2 regions of the Pantoea sp. PGP6 genome follow, and region 2 is predicted to be linked to the other one. Evidence: predicted binding sites of a transcription regulator. Region 2 holds the regulator's gene; the other holds the start of a gene.
What was found. The regulator LexA, encoded in region 2, represses DNA repair genes until DNA is damaged. The targets are predictions, from matches to a motif close to TNCTGTATGTACATACAGNA.

Region 1 (7,585 bases), on a different contig from region 2:
TTTGCCCGCTGGTTCTTTGATCCGGTGATCCTGCATGGACTGGGACAGACCCTGTTGCTGACGCTGCTCGGCACGGTATTCAGCCTGATTTTTGGCGGCCTGCTGGCGCTGGCCCGCCTCTCATCGTCGTGGCTGCTGAGCAGCCTGGCCTGGGGATATATCTGGCTGTTCCGCTCGCTGCCGCTGATCGTCGTGCTGATCATCCTGTACAACTTCTCTTATCTCTACGACACCCTGTCGATTGGGATTCCCTTTACCGCGCTGTCGTGGGGGGCATTTCAGACCATCAATGTGCTGGGACAGTTTCCGGCGGCGGTCATTGGCTTAACGCTGGTGCAGGCGGCCTACAGCGCGGAGATCATTCGCGGCGGGATTCTGGGTGTTGATCACGGCCAGGTTGAGGCTGCCTCCGCGCTGGGCCTGTCGGCTACCCGTCGCACCTTTCGCATCATTCTGCCGCAGGCGTTACGCGCCATCATTCCCACCGCCTTTAACGAAATCATCAGCCTGGCGAAGGGCACGGCGATGGTTTACGTGCTGGCGATGCCGGAACTGTTTTACACCATCCAGATGATCTACAACCGCAACCAGGAAGTGATCCCGCTGCTGATGGTCGGTGCCGCCTGGTATCTGATTATTACCACCGTGCTGTCGGTGATTCAGCACAGCGTTGAGCGCTGGCTGGCCCGCAGCGTGACCCGTGAACCGCAGCCGTCGCGCTGGCGGCAGTGGCGCAACCGCGTTACGCCGCTTCATCCAACCGAGGAGATCAGCCATGTCCGAAGCCATTGATTACCGCACATCACACACCACCGGGGCCATCAGCATTACCGGCGTCAGTAAAAGTTTTGGCAAACATAAAGCGCTGGATGCCGTTTCACTGTCGCTGGCACCGGGATCGGTGACGGTGATCCTCGGCCCTTCCGGCTCAGGGAAATCAACGCTGTTGCGCACCATCAACCATCTGGAGCGGGTGGATGAAGGGTTTATCCAGATTGACGGCGACTATATCGGCTATCAGCAACGCGGCGGGAAGCTCTATGAACTGAAAGAGCAGGCGATCCTGCGTCAGCGCATCAACGTCGGCTATGTGTTTCAGAATTTCAATCTGTTCCCGCACCTCAGCGTGCTGGATAACCTGATTGAGGCACCGATTGCCCATCGCCAGCTCACTAAAGCAGCAGCGATTCAGCGCGCCGGTGAACTGCTGGATATTGTTGGCCTGCGGCATAAAGCTGACGCCTGGCCGCGCCATCTGTCGGGCGGTCAGCAGCAACGTATCGCCATCGCCCGCGCCCTGATGCTCAATCCCCGGGTGATGCTGTTTGACGAACCGACCTCGGCGCTCGATCCGGAACTGGTCGGGGAAGTTCTCGACGTGATTAAGAAACTGGCACGTTCCGGCACCACGCTGGTCATCGTCACTCACGAGATCGGCTTCGCCCGCGAAGTGGCGGATAACGTGGTGTTTATGGTTGATGGCCGGATCGTTGAGCAGGGCAGCACCACCCAGGTGCTGAACAATCCGCGTCATGAGCGAACCCGACGCTTCCTGGCGCGCGTACTGTGAGGGTGACGATGAAGCTGAATCCTCTGTCACTGCTGGCGCTGGCGTTGCTGTCGCCGGTTGAGGTTTCCGCTGCTGAACAGCGTGACATCCGGCAAAATGAAACGCCGATCCATGCGCCCGCCAATCCGGCAGCAATCGCTAAAATTCCGGCCAGCTTTGCTTTTATTGAGCCGGGAACCCTGACGGTGGCGACCTCCGCCACCAACTCACCGCCGTTGTCGCTGCTGGCGTCGGATAATGTCTCGCGCATTGGCAGCGATCCCGACATTGCCCGTCTGCTGGCCGACAGCCTGGGATTAAAGCTGAAGCTGGTGCCCGCCTCGTGGGAGGACTGGCCACTGGGTATTACTGCGGGCCGTTATGATGTGGCGATGTTCAATATCGCGGTGACCGAAGAGCGTAAAAAGAAGTTCGATTTCGCCACCTATCGCGCCGATAACCACGCCTTTGCAGTGAAAAGCGACAGCAAAATCACCGCGATTAACGCGCCCGCCGACATCGCCGGTAAGCGTATCATCGTGGCGTCCGGCACCAATCAGGAGCGTATCCTGCTGAGCTGGGATGAGCAAAACCAGGCGAAAGGGCTGCCTGCGGTTACGCCGATCTATCTGACTGATGATGCCTCGGCCACGCTTTCTCTGCTGTCGGGACGTGCCGATGCGATGTTCGGTCCACACTCGATGGCAGCCTGGAAAGTGGCGTCACGCGGCCAGACAAAACTGGTCGGCAGCGGGCCGTTTCGTGCCTGGGTCGCGGTCACCACCAAAAAGGGCAATGGTCTGGCCCCGGCCCTTCAGGCCGCGATTGAGGGTGCCATTCGCGGGGGTCAATATCAGCAGGTGCTGGCACGCTGGGGTGAACAGGATGAAGCCATCGCCCATTCCACGGTCAATCCTCCCGGCATTCAGTATTGATCCTTCTCTGGCGCTCCGGCGCCGTTTATACTGCTTTGCCTTCCTCGCCGACAGAACCATTGTCACGGCGACCGCCCCCAGAATTGCGCTACACTCTCCAGCGTTAGTGATCTATCCTGCTCGCCTGTCGATTCAGCGCGCGGCGGAGCAATTAACCTGGAAGCCCCATGAAAATCAGATTCCTTTCTGCCAATGAGCAAAAGCTGGCGGAGGTGCGCAAAATCCTCGAACCTGTCGGGGTTGAAGTGTTGCCCATCTCCCGTCGCATCGAAGAAATTCAGACTGAAAATGAACTCGATCTGGTGCGAGATAAACTGACCAAAGCCTTTTCACTGATTGGGCGACCGCTATTCGTCGAGCATACCGGACTCTATCTCGACGGCCTGAATGGCCTGCCTGCCGGGCTGACCCGCATTTTCTGGAACCGGCTGGATGCAGAACGCTTTACTGCCCTGGTTCAGGGACTCGACAGCCAGGCCGTGACGGCAAAAACCGTACTCGGTTACTGTGATGGCCGTAAGATGTACCAGTTTTCAGGTGAACTGCGCGGCACCATTGCCGCCGAACCTGCCGGTACCCGCGGCTTTCAGTGGGACTGCGTCTTTATCCCGGAAGGCTACGATCAGACTTTCGCCGAAATGGGCGAACTTAAGAATGAGATTTCGATGCGGCGCATCGCGCTCGATCGCTTCGCCACTTTTTTGAAAACGGCCCGGAGTGTTGCATGAAACCTGAACTTAAACGTGCCTATGACTCCGGTAAGCTGATTCTGTTTGCCGGCGCGGGCATCTCACGCAACCTTGGCCTGCCGGAGTGGCATGAGCTGATTGCCCATCTCGCCAATGAACTGGGTTACGATCCAAAAATCTTTAATACCTACGGCACTCATCTGTCGCTGGCGGAATATTACAAGCAGAAGAAAGGGTCGCTCGGCCCGCTACGCAGCTGGATGGACCGCGAGTGGCATCGTCCGGATATCGATGTCCGGACATCCGAAATTCATACCATGATTACCCAGGGCAACTTTTCGCGTATCTACACTACCAATTACGATCGCTGGCTGGAAGCGGCGCATGATGCGCATGGCGTCCCCTACTACAAAGTGGCTAATGCCGCCGATCTGGTGTCGCTGACCGAGAATAAACGTCACATCATCAAGCTGCACGGCGATTTCGATGACGATACTTCTATCGTGCTCGATGAAAGCAGCTACTTTGAACGGCTCTATTTTGATTCACCGCTCGACATCAAACTGACCCATGACGTAATGGGCAATTCGGTACTGTTTGTTGGCTACAGCATCAGCGATTTTAATATTCGTCTGCTGTTCTATCGCCTGACGAAAATGTGGGGCCGTACCGGGCTTGCCACCGCGCGTCCCAAGTCCTATCTGTTCACCAACCGCAATAATCCGGTGGCAAAAGAGGTGCTGGGGCAGTGGGGCATCGAGATGATCGTCTCAGAAGAGGATGACCCGCGCAAAGCGCTGGCCGATTTTCTTGAGGAGCTTCAGGTCTGACCGGCGACGATGTTTCACCCAAAAATCTGCGCCTGATTAAGGTTATACGGCGTACAACCGATAAACTTTATTCTCTGCTGGAAAAGCATCAACGTCGTGATATACTGTATGTATACACAGTATCTGAGGGCAAAAACATGGCTGTCGAAACAAAATTTGTAGTAGTCAGAAAGGGTGAAGAGAAGATGACGTTTGCCAACAAGAAAGAGGCCGATGCCTACGACAAAATGCTCGATATGGCCGAAGCCTTCACCGACTGGCTGTTACAGCATCAACCCGCACTGGATGAGACGCAGGCAGAAACGCTGGGCTTGCTGATCGCTGAGCAGAAAGATGCCGTGCAGCATATTCTTCGTACCAGCAAACTGCCTGAGCCTGTTGCCGCCAGTGCCGGTCAGCCTGAAACGGTAACAGAGCGTTCTGATGATACCGCCGAAGCAGAAATCGCCAGCAGCAAGAAAGTGCGTGCGGTGAAAGCAGCCTGATTTCCGTCACGCCGGAAGCTATTTCCGGCGTGGTTGTTTTACCCGCAGAGAGAGGGCGCCTCAGTCTCTCAGTCTTTTTTAACCTGATAGCGCGTGCTACGCCCGCCACCTTCCAGCCGGTAAAGACAGCCTTTCTCCAGCAAATCCGCTAAATGACGCGTTGCCGTCGCCTTACTCACTTTTGCCACCTTCTGATATTGGCTGGCGCTGATTCCCTGTTCAAAACCCTGCTCGCCGCCCTCCAGGAGACGGTTCAGTACTTTTATCTGCTCTTTGCTCAGGGGCAGTTCCCGATGCTGTAGCCAGAAGCGCGCCCGAATCTGGGTGCGAGCGATGGTGTTCATCGCCTGTTGCAGGCTCTCATCCAGCCTATCAAGGAACCAAACCAGCCAGTCGGTGATATCCAGTCCGCCTTTCTGCGTCCGCTCCAGAATGCGGTAGTAGTCCGCACGATGCGCCAGAATCGCCGGTGACATGGCATAAAGCCGGATGCTCTGACTGTCCGCCTGTGCCAGTGCCAGATCGGTTAAGGCACGCGTAATGCGGCCATTGCCGTCATCAAACGGGTGCAGGGTCACAAACCAGAGATGGCAGATGGCGGCGCGCAGCAGTGGGTCCAGCCTGACGTCCTGCTCGCTGCGATTAAACCAGTCGATAAACTGCGTCAGCTGTGGCTCCAGTCCAGTGCGCGGCGGCGCTTCAAAATGCACCGTTGGGCGATCGATCCGTCCGGAGATCACCTGCATCGGCTCGCTGCCGCGCAGCGTGCCGACGCTCAGACGCTGCACCGACCACTCATCGGCAGGAAACAGCCAGCGATGCCATTGGAAAAGACGCGTCAGCGTCAGCGGCTGGCTGCGGTTGTTGATCGCATCCAGCATCATCGCGGCCAGTCCTTCCGATCGATCCGACACCGGATAAGGTTGTTGCCCGGTGACGCCCAGCCGGCGCGCCAGAGATGAACGCACCGACTGTACGTTCACCCGTTCTTCTTCGATAGCGGATGAGGAGAGGATATTGCTGAGCAGGGTGTTGAGCGTTTGCTCGTCATCACTGGCCTGCAGGCTGGCCCGGCCCAGCAGTATGCCTCGCTGCTGTTGCAGCTGCCGCAGGCGGGGTAACAGAACATCATCCTGCCAGTAAAACAACGGCCAGTCGGCCTGTTGCCATATCCATTCAGTGTTCATATTCGGCTCAAAATCGGTTTAATGAGCCGAATAGCACAGTGTAATCGGCTCACATAATGAGTCAATTGTAGCGAAGTTTTGGCTCACAGGCCAATCGGTAAGGAAGAAACGCAGAAATGAGAACAGGACCCGAGGGTCCTGTTTGTTTAGCGGGAGAATTGCAAAAAGGTGTCTGAATAGTAATGCACGATCCAGGCAACGTACGCTAACCAGATAATCATTCCACCTGCTAATCCAAGTTTAACGGCCATTGATTTCTCTCCACGGTGATAAGGGACGACAACGTCTGTTTACATAAACTGACAGTAGTTGCATCGGCCGATATTGCTGCAGATCAAAAAAAGCGGATTCATTGCTGAAGCCATAATCACCTGAAGATCAACTTCTCCAGGTTCGACCCGCCTGACGTTCCCGAAGCCGCCATTAAAGTTCAAAAAAACGGCGCCGATAGATGATCGCAGACGGACGTAAACCACAAGGAGGTCGCAAAAAGATAAATTCCAGGAGAACCAATATGGCCAGTCAGTTGAACGATAAAAAGAAGATGAGTACCCGGGCGCAGATGCTCATTACCGGCGGCCTGACCATTATGCTGGGATTTAGCGTGACGATCGGTGTACTGAACTGGCAGTCCGGTAAAGAGCAGAAGGCGCTGGCGGAGAAGTATCTGCAGCAGATCGCGCAAAGCCGCGGTTTACAGGTGCAACAGGAACTGAGTCATGCACGCGATGCGGCCAGTCATCTGGGACAAAGCCTGATCGCCTTACCGCAGACAGGCATTACGGATCGTAAAGTGGTCGATAAGATCATGGAATATTCACTGCGCGCCAATCCTGATTATCTGTCGATGTCAGTAATCTTTGAACCGAACGCCTTCAACGGTCGCGATGCCGAATTTGTTAACCAGCCGGGACAGGCACCACAAGGTCGCTATGCCTGGTTTGTGGATCGCGATCAGGCCGGCAATTATGCCATGCATCCGCTGCTCTCCATCCTCACACCGGGCCAGGGTGACTACTACCAGATACCGCAGCAATCAAAAAAAGATACCCTGATCGAGCCTTACAGCTACGCCTATAACGGCGTGCCCACCTTACTGACATCGGTGGCGGCGGCAATCGTCGATAAGGGCACCTTAAAGGCCATCGTGACCTCCGATATTTCGCTGGCTTCGCTGCAACAGAAAGTTAATCAGATCAAGCCCTGGCAGGGCAGCGGCTATGCACTACTGCTCTCAAATGGCGGAAAGGTCGTCTCTTCGCCGGTTAAAGAGCAAGCGGGCAAGCCGTGGAAAGGGGAAACCGATCATTTCAGTTCACAGGTGGTGCAGCATTATGATGCGGTGCTGGGCGAAGAAGCATTAGTGACCTGGCAACCGGTAGTGATTGGCGACAGCGATAAACCCTGGTATCTCGGGGTGGTGGCGCCCGTGAGTCAGGTGATGGCCGCCGCTAACCGTCAGCTGAGCTGGGCCATTGGCCTGATGGTGGTCAGCATCCTGCTGGTCGGGGCGGTGCTGGGCATGTTGTTCAGCCGTAAAGTGTTACGTCCGATTGGTGGCGAGCCGGCCGAAGCGGCCAAAATTGCGCTGGCCGTGGCAGATGGCAAACTCGACAATGCGATTGCCGTCAAAACCGACGATCGCAGCAGCCTGTTCTTCGCATTACAGACGATGCAAAGCCAGCTACGGGGGATTGTCGGCCAGATTAAAGATGCCAGTGAATCGGTGCGTCAGGGCGCGGGTGAGATTGCCAGTGGCAACCTCAACCTGGCATCCCGTACCGAGCAGCAGGCAGCCGCACTGGAACAGACCGCAGCCAGTATGGAGCAGATCAGCGCCACTATCCGCCTCAACGCCGATAATGCCCAGCAGGCGACCAGCCTGACGGAAAATGCCACCCATATCGCCA
Region 2 (7,585 bases):
CTGACGGACTTTTTCGCCGCCATTAACATTGATGCCCTGATAGAGCCGGCTCCAGAGCCAGCCCATGACGCGGTCGGTGACGCGAATCGCTTCATAGGAGAAGTTTGCCGCGATCTCTTCCATCATCTCAACCGCATTTTGCTGCGCTTTTTCATGGGAGATTTTTTTGCTGCGCGCTTCATCTTCAACCGCTTTTTCAATCGCTTTCGATTGCAGCAGACGATTAAACAGATCCTGACGTGCCGGTAAGCGTGGGCCAACCGCCGCCAGCCGCTGGCGGGCGAAATGAATGCGCGCCACCCGGGCCAGTTTCTGGGCGATTGATTGGTCGGTGCCGTGTTCGGTTGCCATGCGGCGCAGCGAAACGGTCGGCGAGAAACGGACAAAACTGTCGCGTCCATGCCAGATCACCGCAAAGAATTTCTGCACGCCGTTCAGCACCCGCAGGTGCGGCGTATCTTCGCCCTGAACCTCACGACCAGGCGCCCGGCCAAACATCACCGTCACCGGCAGCATCTGGATATCCAGCTTGGGGTTATTGCGATGCAGGTCCAGATAATCGTGAAAAATCTTCACCGATTCGACGCTGGGCACAAAATAGGGGAACACACGCGGGCCATCGTGGATAAAAACGTGGCGCGGCAGCAGCGAACCATCAATCTCCAGCGGAGAAAGCGGGTCGGGCAGATGATGCCGCAGGCACTGCGCGCGTAAAGTCAGTAAGTCAGCCTTCGAATCGTAAGGCAAAACGTACATAATGGGCCGGGTCGGGTCCAGACCATGTTCAGAAACGGGATCGGCCGGAATGGCCTTACTCTTTACCAAAAACGACAGTGGTAAATTCAGTAATTTGTAATAAAGTTTACGCCAACCTGACATAGACAACATGAAGCCTCTTGTTAGCAAAGCGCCGCAAGCATACCAGAAAGCGCAGCGAAGATCTGTGGTGGTGCCATTTGCACGCAGCCCAGACATTGACGTCAATCCGATGAAAGGGTTCCACTTATATGGCAAATAATGCCACGGGTCTTGTAAGAATAGTAAAAGCCGCAGGTTACTCATGGCAGGGCCTGCGTGCCGCTTGGCAACACGAAGCGGCTTTCCGCCAGGAGGCGCTGGCCGCGCTGGTGGCCATTATTGTGGCCTGCTGGCTGGATGTCGATATTGTCTCTCGCATCCTGATGATCGGGGCAGTGGTGCTGGTGGTCATTGTTGAAATCCTCAACAGCGCCATCGAGGCGGTAGTGGATCGTATTGGCCAGGAGCGCCACCCTTTAGCCGGACGGGCAAAGGATATGGGCTCGGCGGCGGTGCTGATCAGCATCTTACTGGCACTGTTTGTCTGGATCGCGCTGCTTTGGTCGCATTTGCGATAAGCCTTCCACAACGCGCCAGATGGCGCGTTTTGCCTGAGAATCGGTTTCCATTTCACCAATACCTGTATATACTCACAGCGACTGTATAAACAACCAGGGGGCGGGATGAAAGCATTAACCAGCAGGCAGCAGCAGGTCTATGACCTGATTCGCGACCATATTACTCAAACGGGCATGCCGCCTACGCGTGCAGAAATTGCCGCGCAGCTGGGTTTCCGCTCGCCGAACGCGGCAGAAGAGCATCTGAAGGCACTGGCACGCAAAGGGGTGATTGAGATTGTCTCTGGCGCCTCTCGCGGTATTCGCCTGTTGATGGAAGAAGAAGCATCTGAAGGTCTGCCGCTGATTGGCCGGGTTGCTGCCGGTGAGCCGATCATGGCGCAGGAGCACATCGAAACCCATTACAAAGTGGATCCGGGCCTGTTCAAACCTTCTGCCGATTTTCTGCTGCGCGTCAGTGGAATGTCGATGAAAGATATCGGGATTATGGATGGCGACCTGCTCGCGGTACATAAAACCCAGGACGTACGCAACGGCCAGGTTGTTGTGGCCCGTATTGATGATGAAGTGACGGTTAAACGCTGGAAGAAGCAGGGTGCTATTGTGCATTTGCTGCCTGAAAACAGTGATTTTGAGCCGATCATTGTCGATACGCGCGCCCAGTCGCTGACGGTAGAAGGTCTGGCGGTCGGTGTGGTTCGCAACGGCGAATGGCTCTGAGTCTGACATAACCGCGCATTCGTAGCGTCTGATGCTATTCTGTCTGCCCTAATTTTGTCGCTGCTGCTCCCCTCTCTGCAGCGACACCGAGCACGGAACTGCGAATGCGTTTTTTAACGGCTACCGACAAAAACCTCTGGCGGCTGGCGCTGCCGATGATCCTTTCTAACATCACCGTTCCCTTACTGGGGGTGGTCGATACTGCTGTCATTGGTCACCTCGACAGCCCGGTCTATCTGGGCGGGGTTGCGGTCGGCACGACAGTCACCAGTTTCCTCTTCATGCTGCTGCTGTTCCTTCGGATGAGTACTACCGGCCTGACGGCGCAGGCTTTTGGTGCCGGCGATAAAATGGCGCTGGCACGTGCGCTGACCCAGCCTTTAATTATTGCGCTGCTGGCTGGCGTGCTGTTCATCTGCCTGCGCTCGCCGATTACTACGCTGGCGGCCGATCTGATTGGCGGCGATCCCAAAGTTTTGCAACAGGCGGCACTGTTTATTCAGATCCGCTGGTTAAGTGCGCCCGCCACCCTGGCAAATCTGGTGATCCTTGGCTGGCTGCTGGGCGTGCAGTACGCGCGTGCGCCGGTCATCCTGCTGGTGATCGGCAATCTGGTCAATATTGTGCTCGATCTGTGGCTGGTGATGGGGCTGCACTGGGGAGTGGCAGGCGCGGCAACCGCGACCGCGCTGGCGGAGTATATAACGCTGGTCGTCGGGGCAGTGATGGTCTGGCGGGTATTGAAACTACGTGGCATCACCACCGCAATGCTGAAGCAGAGCTGGCGCGGCGATATTCAGCGGCTACTGCGTCTTAATCGCGACATTATGCTGCGTTCGTTAATGCTGCAGCTCTGTTTTGCCTCGCTGACCGTGCTGGGCGCACGTATCGGTCCGCAGGTGGTGGCGGTGAACGCCGTGCTGCTGATGTTTATCACCTTTACCGCCTATGCGCTGGATGGTTTTGCCTACGCAGTCGAAGCCTTCGCCGGTGAGGCGCATGGCGCGAAAGATGGCAGCAGGCTGCTGCGCGTCTGGCATTCTGCCTGCCGACAGGCGCTGGTGGTGGCTCTGATGTTCTCAGTAATTTATGCGTGTTTCGGCTCGCATATCGTGGCGCTGCTGACCTCGATTGAACAGCTGCAACAGGCGGCCGATCGCTATCTGATATGGCAGGTGATCCTGCCGCTGGCGGGCGTCTGGTGCTATCTGCTGGATGGCATGTTCATCGGTGCAACCCGCGGCCGGGAGATGCGTAACAGCATGATGGTGGCGGCACTTGGTTACTTCCTGACGTTGCTTAGCGTCCCGCTGCTGGGCAACCACGGCTTGTGGCTGGCGGTCACCGTTTTCCTGGCGCTGCGTGGCCTGTCGCTGTGGCTGATCTGGCGTAAACACTGGCAGCAGAACAGCTGGTTTAACGCCTGATAGCTGGCATCTGATGTCCTCCGGCTACAGATTATTCTGTATTGTTCCGGCAAACCTAAAATCTTCTACTACAATTAACCGTAAGCAGCGCAGTGAACCAGCGCTTTATATCGTCATTTTGTTTTCTTTCAAGATAAATGATGTAACCAAAGGATGACATAGAGGTCTGCCATGAATAAAGATCAAGCGAGCGGCAACTGGAAGCAGTTCAAAGGCACAGTAAAAGAGAAATGGGGCAAGCTGACCGACGATGATATGCAGGTTATCGAAGGCAAACGCGATCAGCTGGTCGGAAAAATTCAGGAACGTTACGGCTATGCGAAAGAAGATGCAGAGCGTGAAGTAACGGACTGGGAAGGTCAGAACAAAGATTACCGTTGGTAATCACAAAGATTTACGGATAAAGCTCCTACCCGCCGGTACGCTCATACCGGCAACCGCACAAGGATGTGCACATTACCCGCGTTTTCCCCGCTTTTTACCCTCACTTTGATGATCGTGCTGACAACTTTCATGATGGGTGCAGGCTTCGACTTCGACACAATTCTCACATAATCCATGCGCTTCAATCACGCTATGACGCAGGGCAAACTGTGCCTCACCAGCCAGTGTGGCGATAATCTTCTCTACTCCCTGCGCCTGCTTTTCGGTTACCGCCGCACAGCGATCACACACCAGCATGACCGAGGTGTGTGCCGGTGCCTCGAAATGGTGACACATTACGTAGCTATTATTGGACTCCACCCGGTGGATAAAGCCCTGTTCCAGCAGGAAGTCCAGCGCCCGATAGACCGTAGGGGGCTTGGCCTGGGGTTCGCTAACCCGGAGTTGATCCAGCAGATCATAAGCGCTGATCGATCCTGGCTGCTCAGCCATTAATCGCAACACTTCAGCCCGCTGCGATGTCAGACGCACGCCGCGCTGCAGGCACAGTTTTTCCGCCTGGGTCATTATTTGCTGTGACGTCATGTTTGACATGGAAACTCTCCGCTGGATAAGTGATGTTATTTTATCACACAAATTTTCGCGGCGCAGAGGTTGGTTTTTGCCTGATAAAACAGCAAATTCTGGCCGGTGGTCGATTAAAAACGCTGTGTGAGGATCAGGAGAGGCCGCTATCGGCACCCAATCAGATCCACTCGCCGACCGGTTAAGGTGGCCTTTTCAGCGCTTTTGCTTTGCATCTCACTGAGTTAAGAAGTAATGTTCAGCAAGACTTAAGAAATGTCTGGTATTATTTTATTTATTACCGGGTATTTTGAACAAAAATAAAGTTTTATTGATTGGAAAACATCCAATCCTTTGAATTAAGCGACTGTTTCCTTTGAATTCACAGCAATAACGCGTTAGCCAGGGTTCACAATAGGGCTAACAAACTATTCAGTCGTTGAATGTTTCAACGGCACTTTCTCAGGTGATGGCAGGCAAATGGTGAAAAAATCCGCTCAACGCTCAGCGCTGAAGTACACCGCTGTAGTGAACGCGCTTTTCCTTTCTTCTTCCGCCATGGCGGCGGGGACCTGGTATGATGCACGCAATGATGCCATGGGCGGAACCGGCGTCGCATCTTCTCTTTATGGCTCAGCCGTGCTGGCCAACCCGGCTTTGATGACGCGAGCTAAACCCGACGATAGCGTCAGTATTATTTTCCCTTCAGCCGGTATTCAGGTCACCGACAAAGATCACCTGATCGACAAAGTGGATGACATCACCGATACCGTTGATCGCTACCGCGAGGTGATCGGCAACCTGACCTTTGCCGATTATCTGCGTGGCTATCCTGAAGTGCGCGCTGCTTCAGGCGATGTTGCTAACCAGTTAAGTGATTTGCGTGGCAACAAAGCGGACGGCAACACCGGGGTGGCGCTGGCGGTCACTATTCCTAACGAGACGCTGCCTTTCGCCTTTATCACCAAAGCCTATGGATCGGCACATGTGCGAGCCAATGTGGTCCAGAGCGATATCGACTATCTGCGCGGCGTAGCTAACGGCACGGTGCTTCCGCGTCCGGGCGATCAGGACAATCTGCGCTCCAGCGCCAACGGCCTGGCGGCGCTGGTCACCGATTATGGCGTCGCACTGGCGCATGAGTTCACCATTGCCGGTCAGCCGGTGTCGGTAGGCGTCACGCCGAAATTGCAAAAAACCTGGCTGTATAACTACACCGCCAGCATTTACAACTACGACAAAAGTGACATCAACAATAGCCAGTATCGCAGCACGGACACCGGCTTTAACGTTGATGCCGGTCTGGCGACCACGTTTGCTGAAAACTGGACGCTGGGCATCACCGGTCAAAACCTGGTATCCCGCGATCTGCAGACCAAAGAGGTCAACGGCTTCCGTGATACTTACCAGATCCGTCCGCTGGTCACCACCGGTCTGGCCTGGGATAAAGGTCCGTTCACCGTGACCGGCGATGTCGATCTGACCGAAACCAAGCGTTTCAAAACGCAGGAAAACAGCCAGTATGCGGCGGTCGGTGCGGAATATCGGGTGCTCGACTGGTTACAGTTACGTGCCGGTTATCGTGCGGATATGCGTTCGAACGATGAAAACGTCGCAACCGCCGGTTTCGGCCTGTCACCGTTTAATAAAGCGGTGCATCTGGATCTGGCTGGCTCGGTCGGGGCGAACAATACCTGGGGCGCGATGATGCAGCTGGGCTTCAATTTCTGATCTTCTTTGATACCGCAGTTCGGGGCGGGCGATGCACTATCGCCCGCCCTTGTGTTATCCTTGCACAGAATTCAATCACCCTCATTTACCGGATTATCTGCGCTTCATGACCGATACTGTTTCTTCGCAACGTTTCTCGATTGCCCCGATGCTCGACTGGACCGATCGCCACTGCCGCTATTTTCATCGCCAGCTGACCGGCGATACGCTGCTCTACACCGAAATGGTGACCACCGGCGCGATTATTCATGGTAAGGGCGATTACCTGGCCTATAGCGAGGATGAACATCCGGTCGCCTTACAGCTGGGCGGCAGCGATCCCGCTGCGCTGGCGCACTGCGCCCGACTGGCAGAGCAGCGCGGTTACGATGAAGTGAACCTGAACGTCGGCTGTCCCTCTGACCGGGTGCAGAATGGCCGCTTCGGGGCCTGCCTGATGGCAGAAGCCGATCTGGTTGCTGACGGCATCAAAGCGATGCGTGATGTGGTGTCGATTCCGGTGACGGTGAAAACGCGCATCGGGATTGATGAACAGGACAGCTATCAGTTTCTGACCGATTTTGTCGGGACAGTGGCCGAGCGCGGTGGATGCGAGACGTTTATCATTCATGCGCGTAAAGCCTGGCTATCAGGTCTCAGCCCGAAAGAGAACCGCGAAATTCCGCCGCTTGATTATCCACGGGTTTATCAGCTGAAGCGGGACTTCCCGCACCTGACGCTGGCGATTAACGGCGGTGTGAAAACGCTGGAAGAGGCGGAAACCCACCTGCAGCATCTTGATGGCGTCATGATGGGGCGTGAAGCCTATCAAAATCCCGGCATTCTGGCACAGGTGGACCAGCAACTGTTTGGTCGTCAGCATCCGGCGGCCGATCCGGTGGCAGTGGTCCGCGCCATGTACCCCTATATTGAAGCCGAACTGGCGAAGGGCACTTATCTGGGCCATGTGACACGTCATATGCTCGGTCTGTTCCAGGGGATTCCGGGTGCACGCCAGTGGCGACGCTACCTGAGTGAAAATGCCCACAAACCAGGCGCGGATGTGCGCGTACTGGAAGCTGCACTGGCACTGGTGGCGGACAAAATCCCGCAGGAAGCCTGATCGACCTGCGCCCAGGAGACCAGCCCGCAACGGCTGGTTTTTTTTGCGCCATTTTTTGGTTATTTTGACTGCTTGCAGGATAGCCACACCGGGCTGTTGTCAGGTAAAACAAGCAGTTAAACATTGGCACGTTTCTTGTAAAGATTGACACAATGAGTCTCAATAAGGAGCGCTAACGTGGAAATTTTATTTGTATTGGGGTTTTTCCTGATGCTGTTGCTGACCGGTGTTTCATTGCTCGGCGTACTGGCTGCGCTGGTGGTCGCCACGCTGGTAATGTT

Region 1: a site for LexA is predicted at 4,106-4,125, ahead of ACLIBF_RS21615 (YebG family protein). Genes of this name have one in related genera too.

The regions. Positions count from the first base shown of each region.
Region 1 is NZ_JBQBMA010000002.1:243,672-251,256, forward strand. It holds gene ACLIBF_RS21590 (amino acid ABC transporter permease) at 1-792, shown strand, start outside; gene ACLIBF_RS21595 (amino acid ABC transporter ATP-binding protein) at 776-1,570, shown strand; gene ACLIBF_RS21600 (ABC transporter substrate-binding protein) at 1,579-2,484, shown strand; gene ACLIBF_RS21605 (non-canonical purine NTP pyrophosphatase) at 2,652-3,212, shown strand; gene ACLIBF_RS21610 (SIR2 family protein) at 3,209-4,003, shown strand; gene ACLIBF_RS21615 (YebG family protein) at 4,141-4,488, shown strand; gene ACLIBF_RS21620 (Fic family protein) at 4,557-5,675, opposite strand; gene ACLIBF_RS21625 (methyl-accepting chemotaxis protein) at 6,190-7,585, shown strand, end outside.
Region 2 is NZ_JBQBMA010000001.1:4,008,447-4,016,031, reverse strand. It holds gene plsB (glycerol-3-phosphate 1-O-acyltransferase PlsB) at 1-879, opposite strand, end outside; gene ACLIBF_RS19445 (diacylglycerol kinase) at 1,008-1,376, shown strand; gene lexA (transcriptional repressor LexA) at 1,482-2,096, shown strand; gene dinF (MATE family efflux transporter DinF) at 2,201-3,523, shown strand; gene ACLIBF_RS19430 (CsbD family protein) at 3,695-3,907, shown strand; gene zur (zinc uptake transcriptional repressor Zur) at 3,980-4,501, opposite strand; gene ACLIBF_RS19420 (conjugal transfer protein TraF) at 4,952-6,202, shown strand; gene dusA (tRNA dihydrouridine(20/20a) synthase DusA) at 6,309-7,304, shown strand; gene pspG (envelope stress response protein PspG) at 7,482-7,585, shown strand, end outside.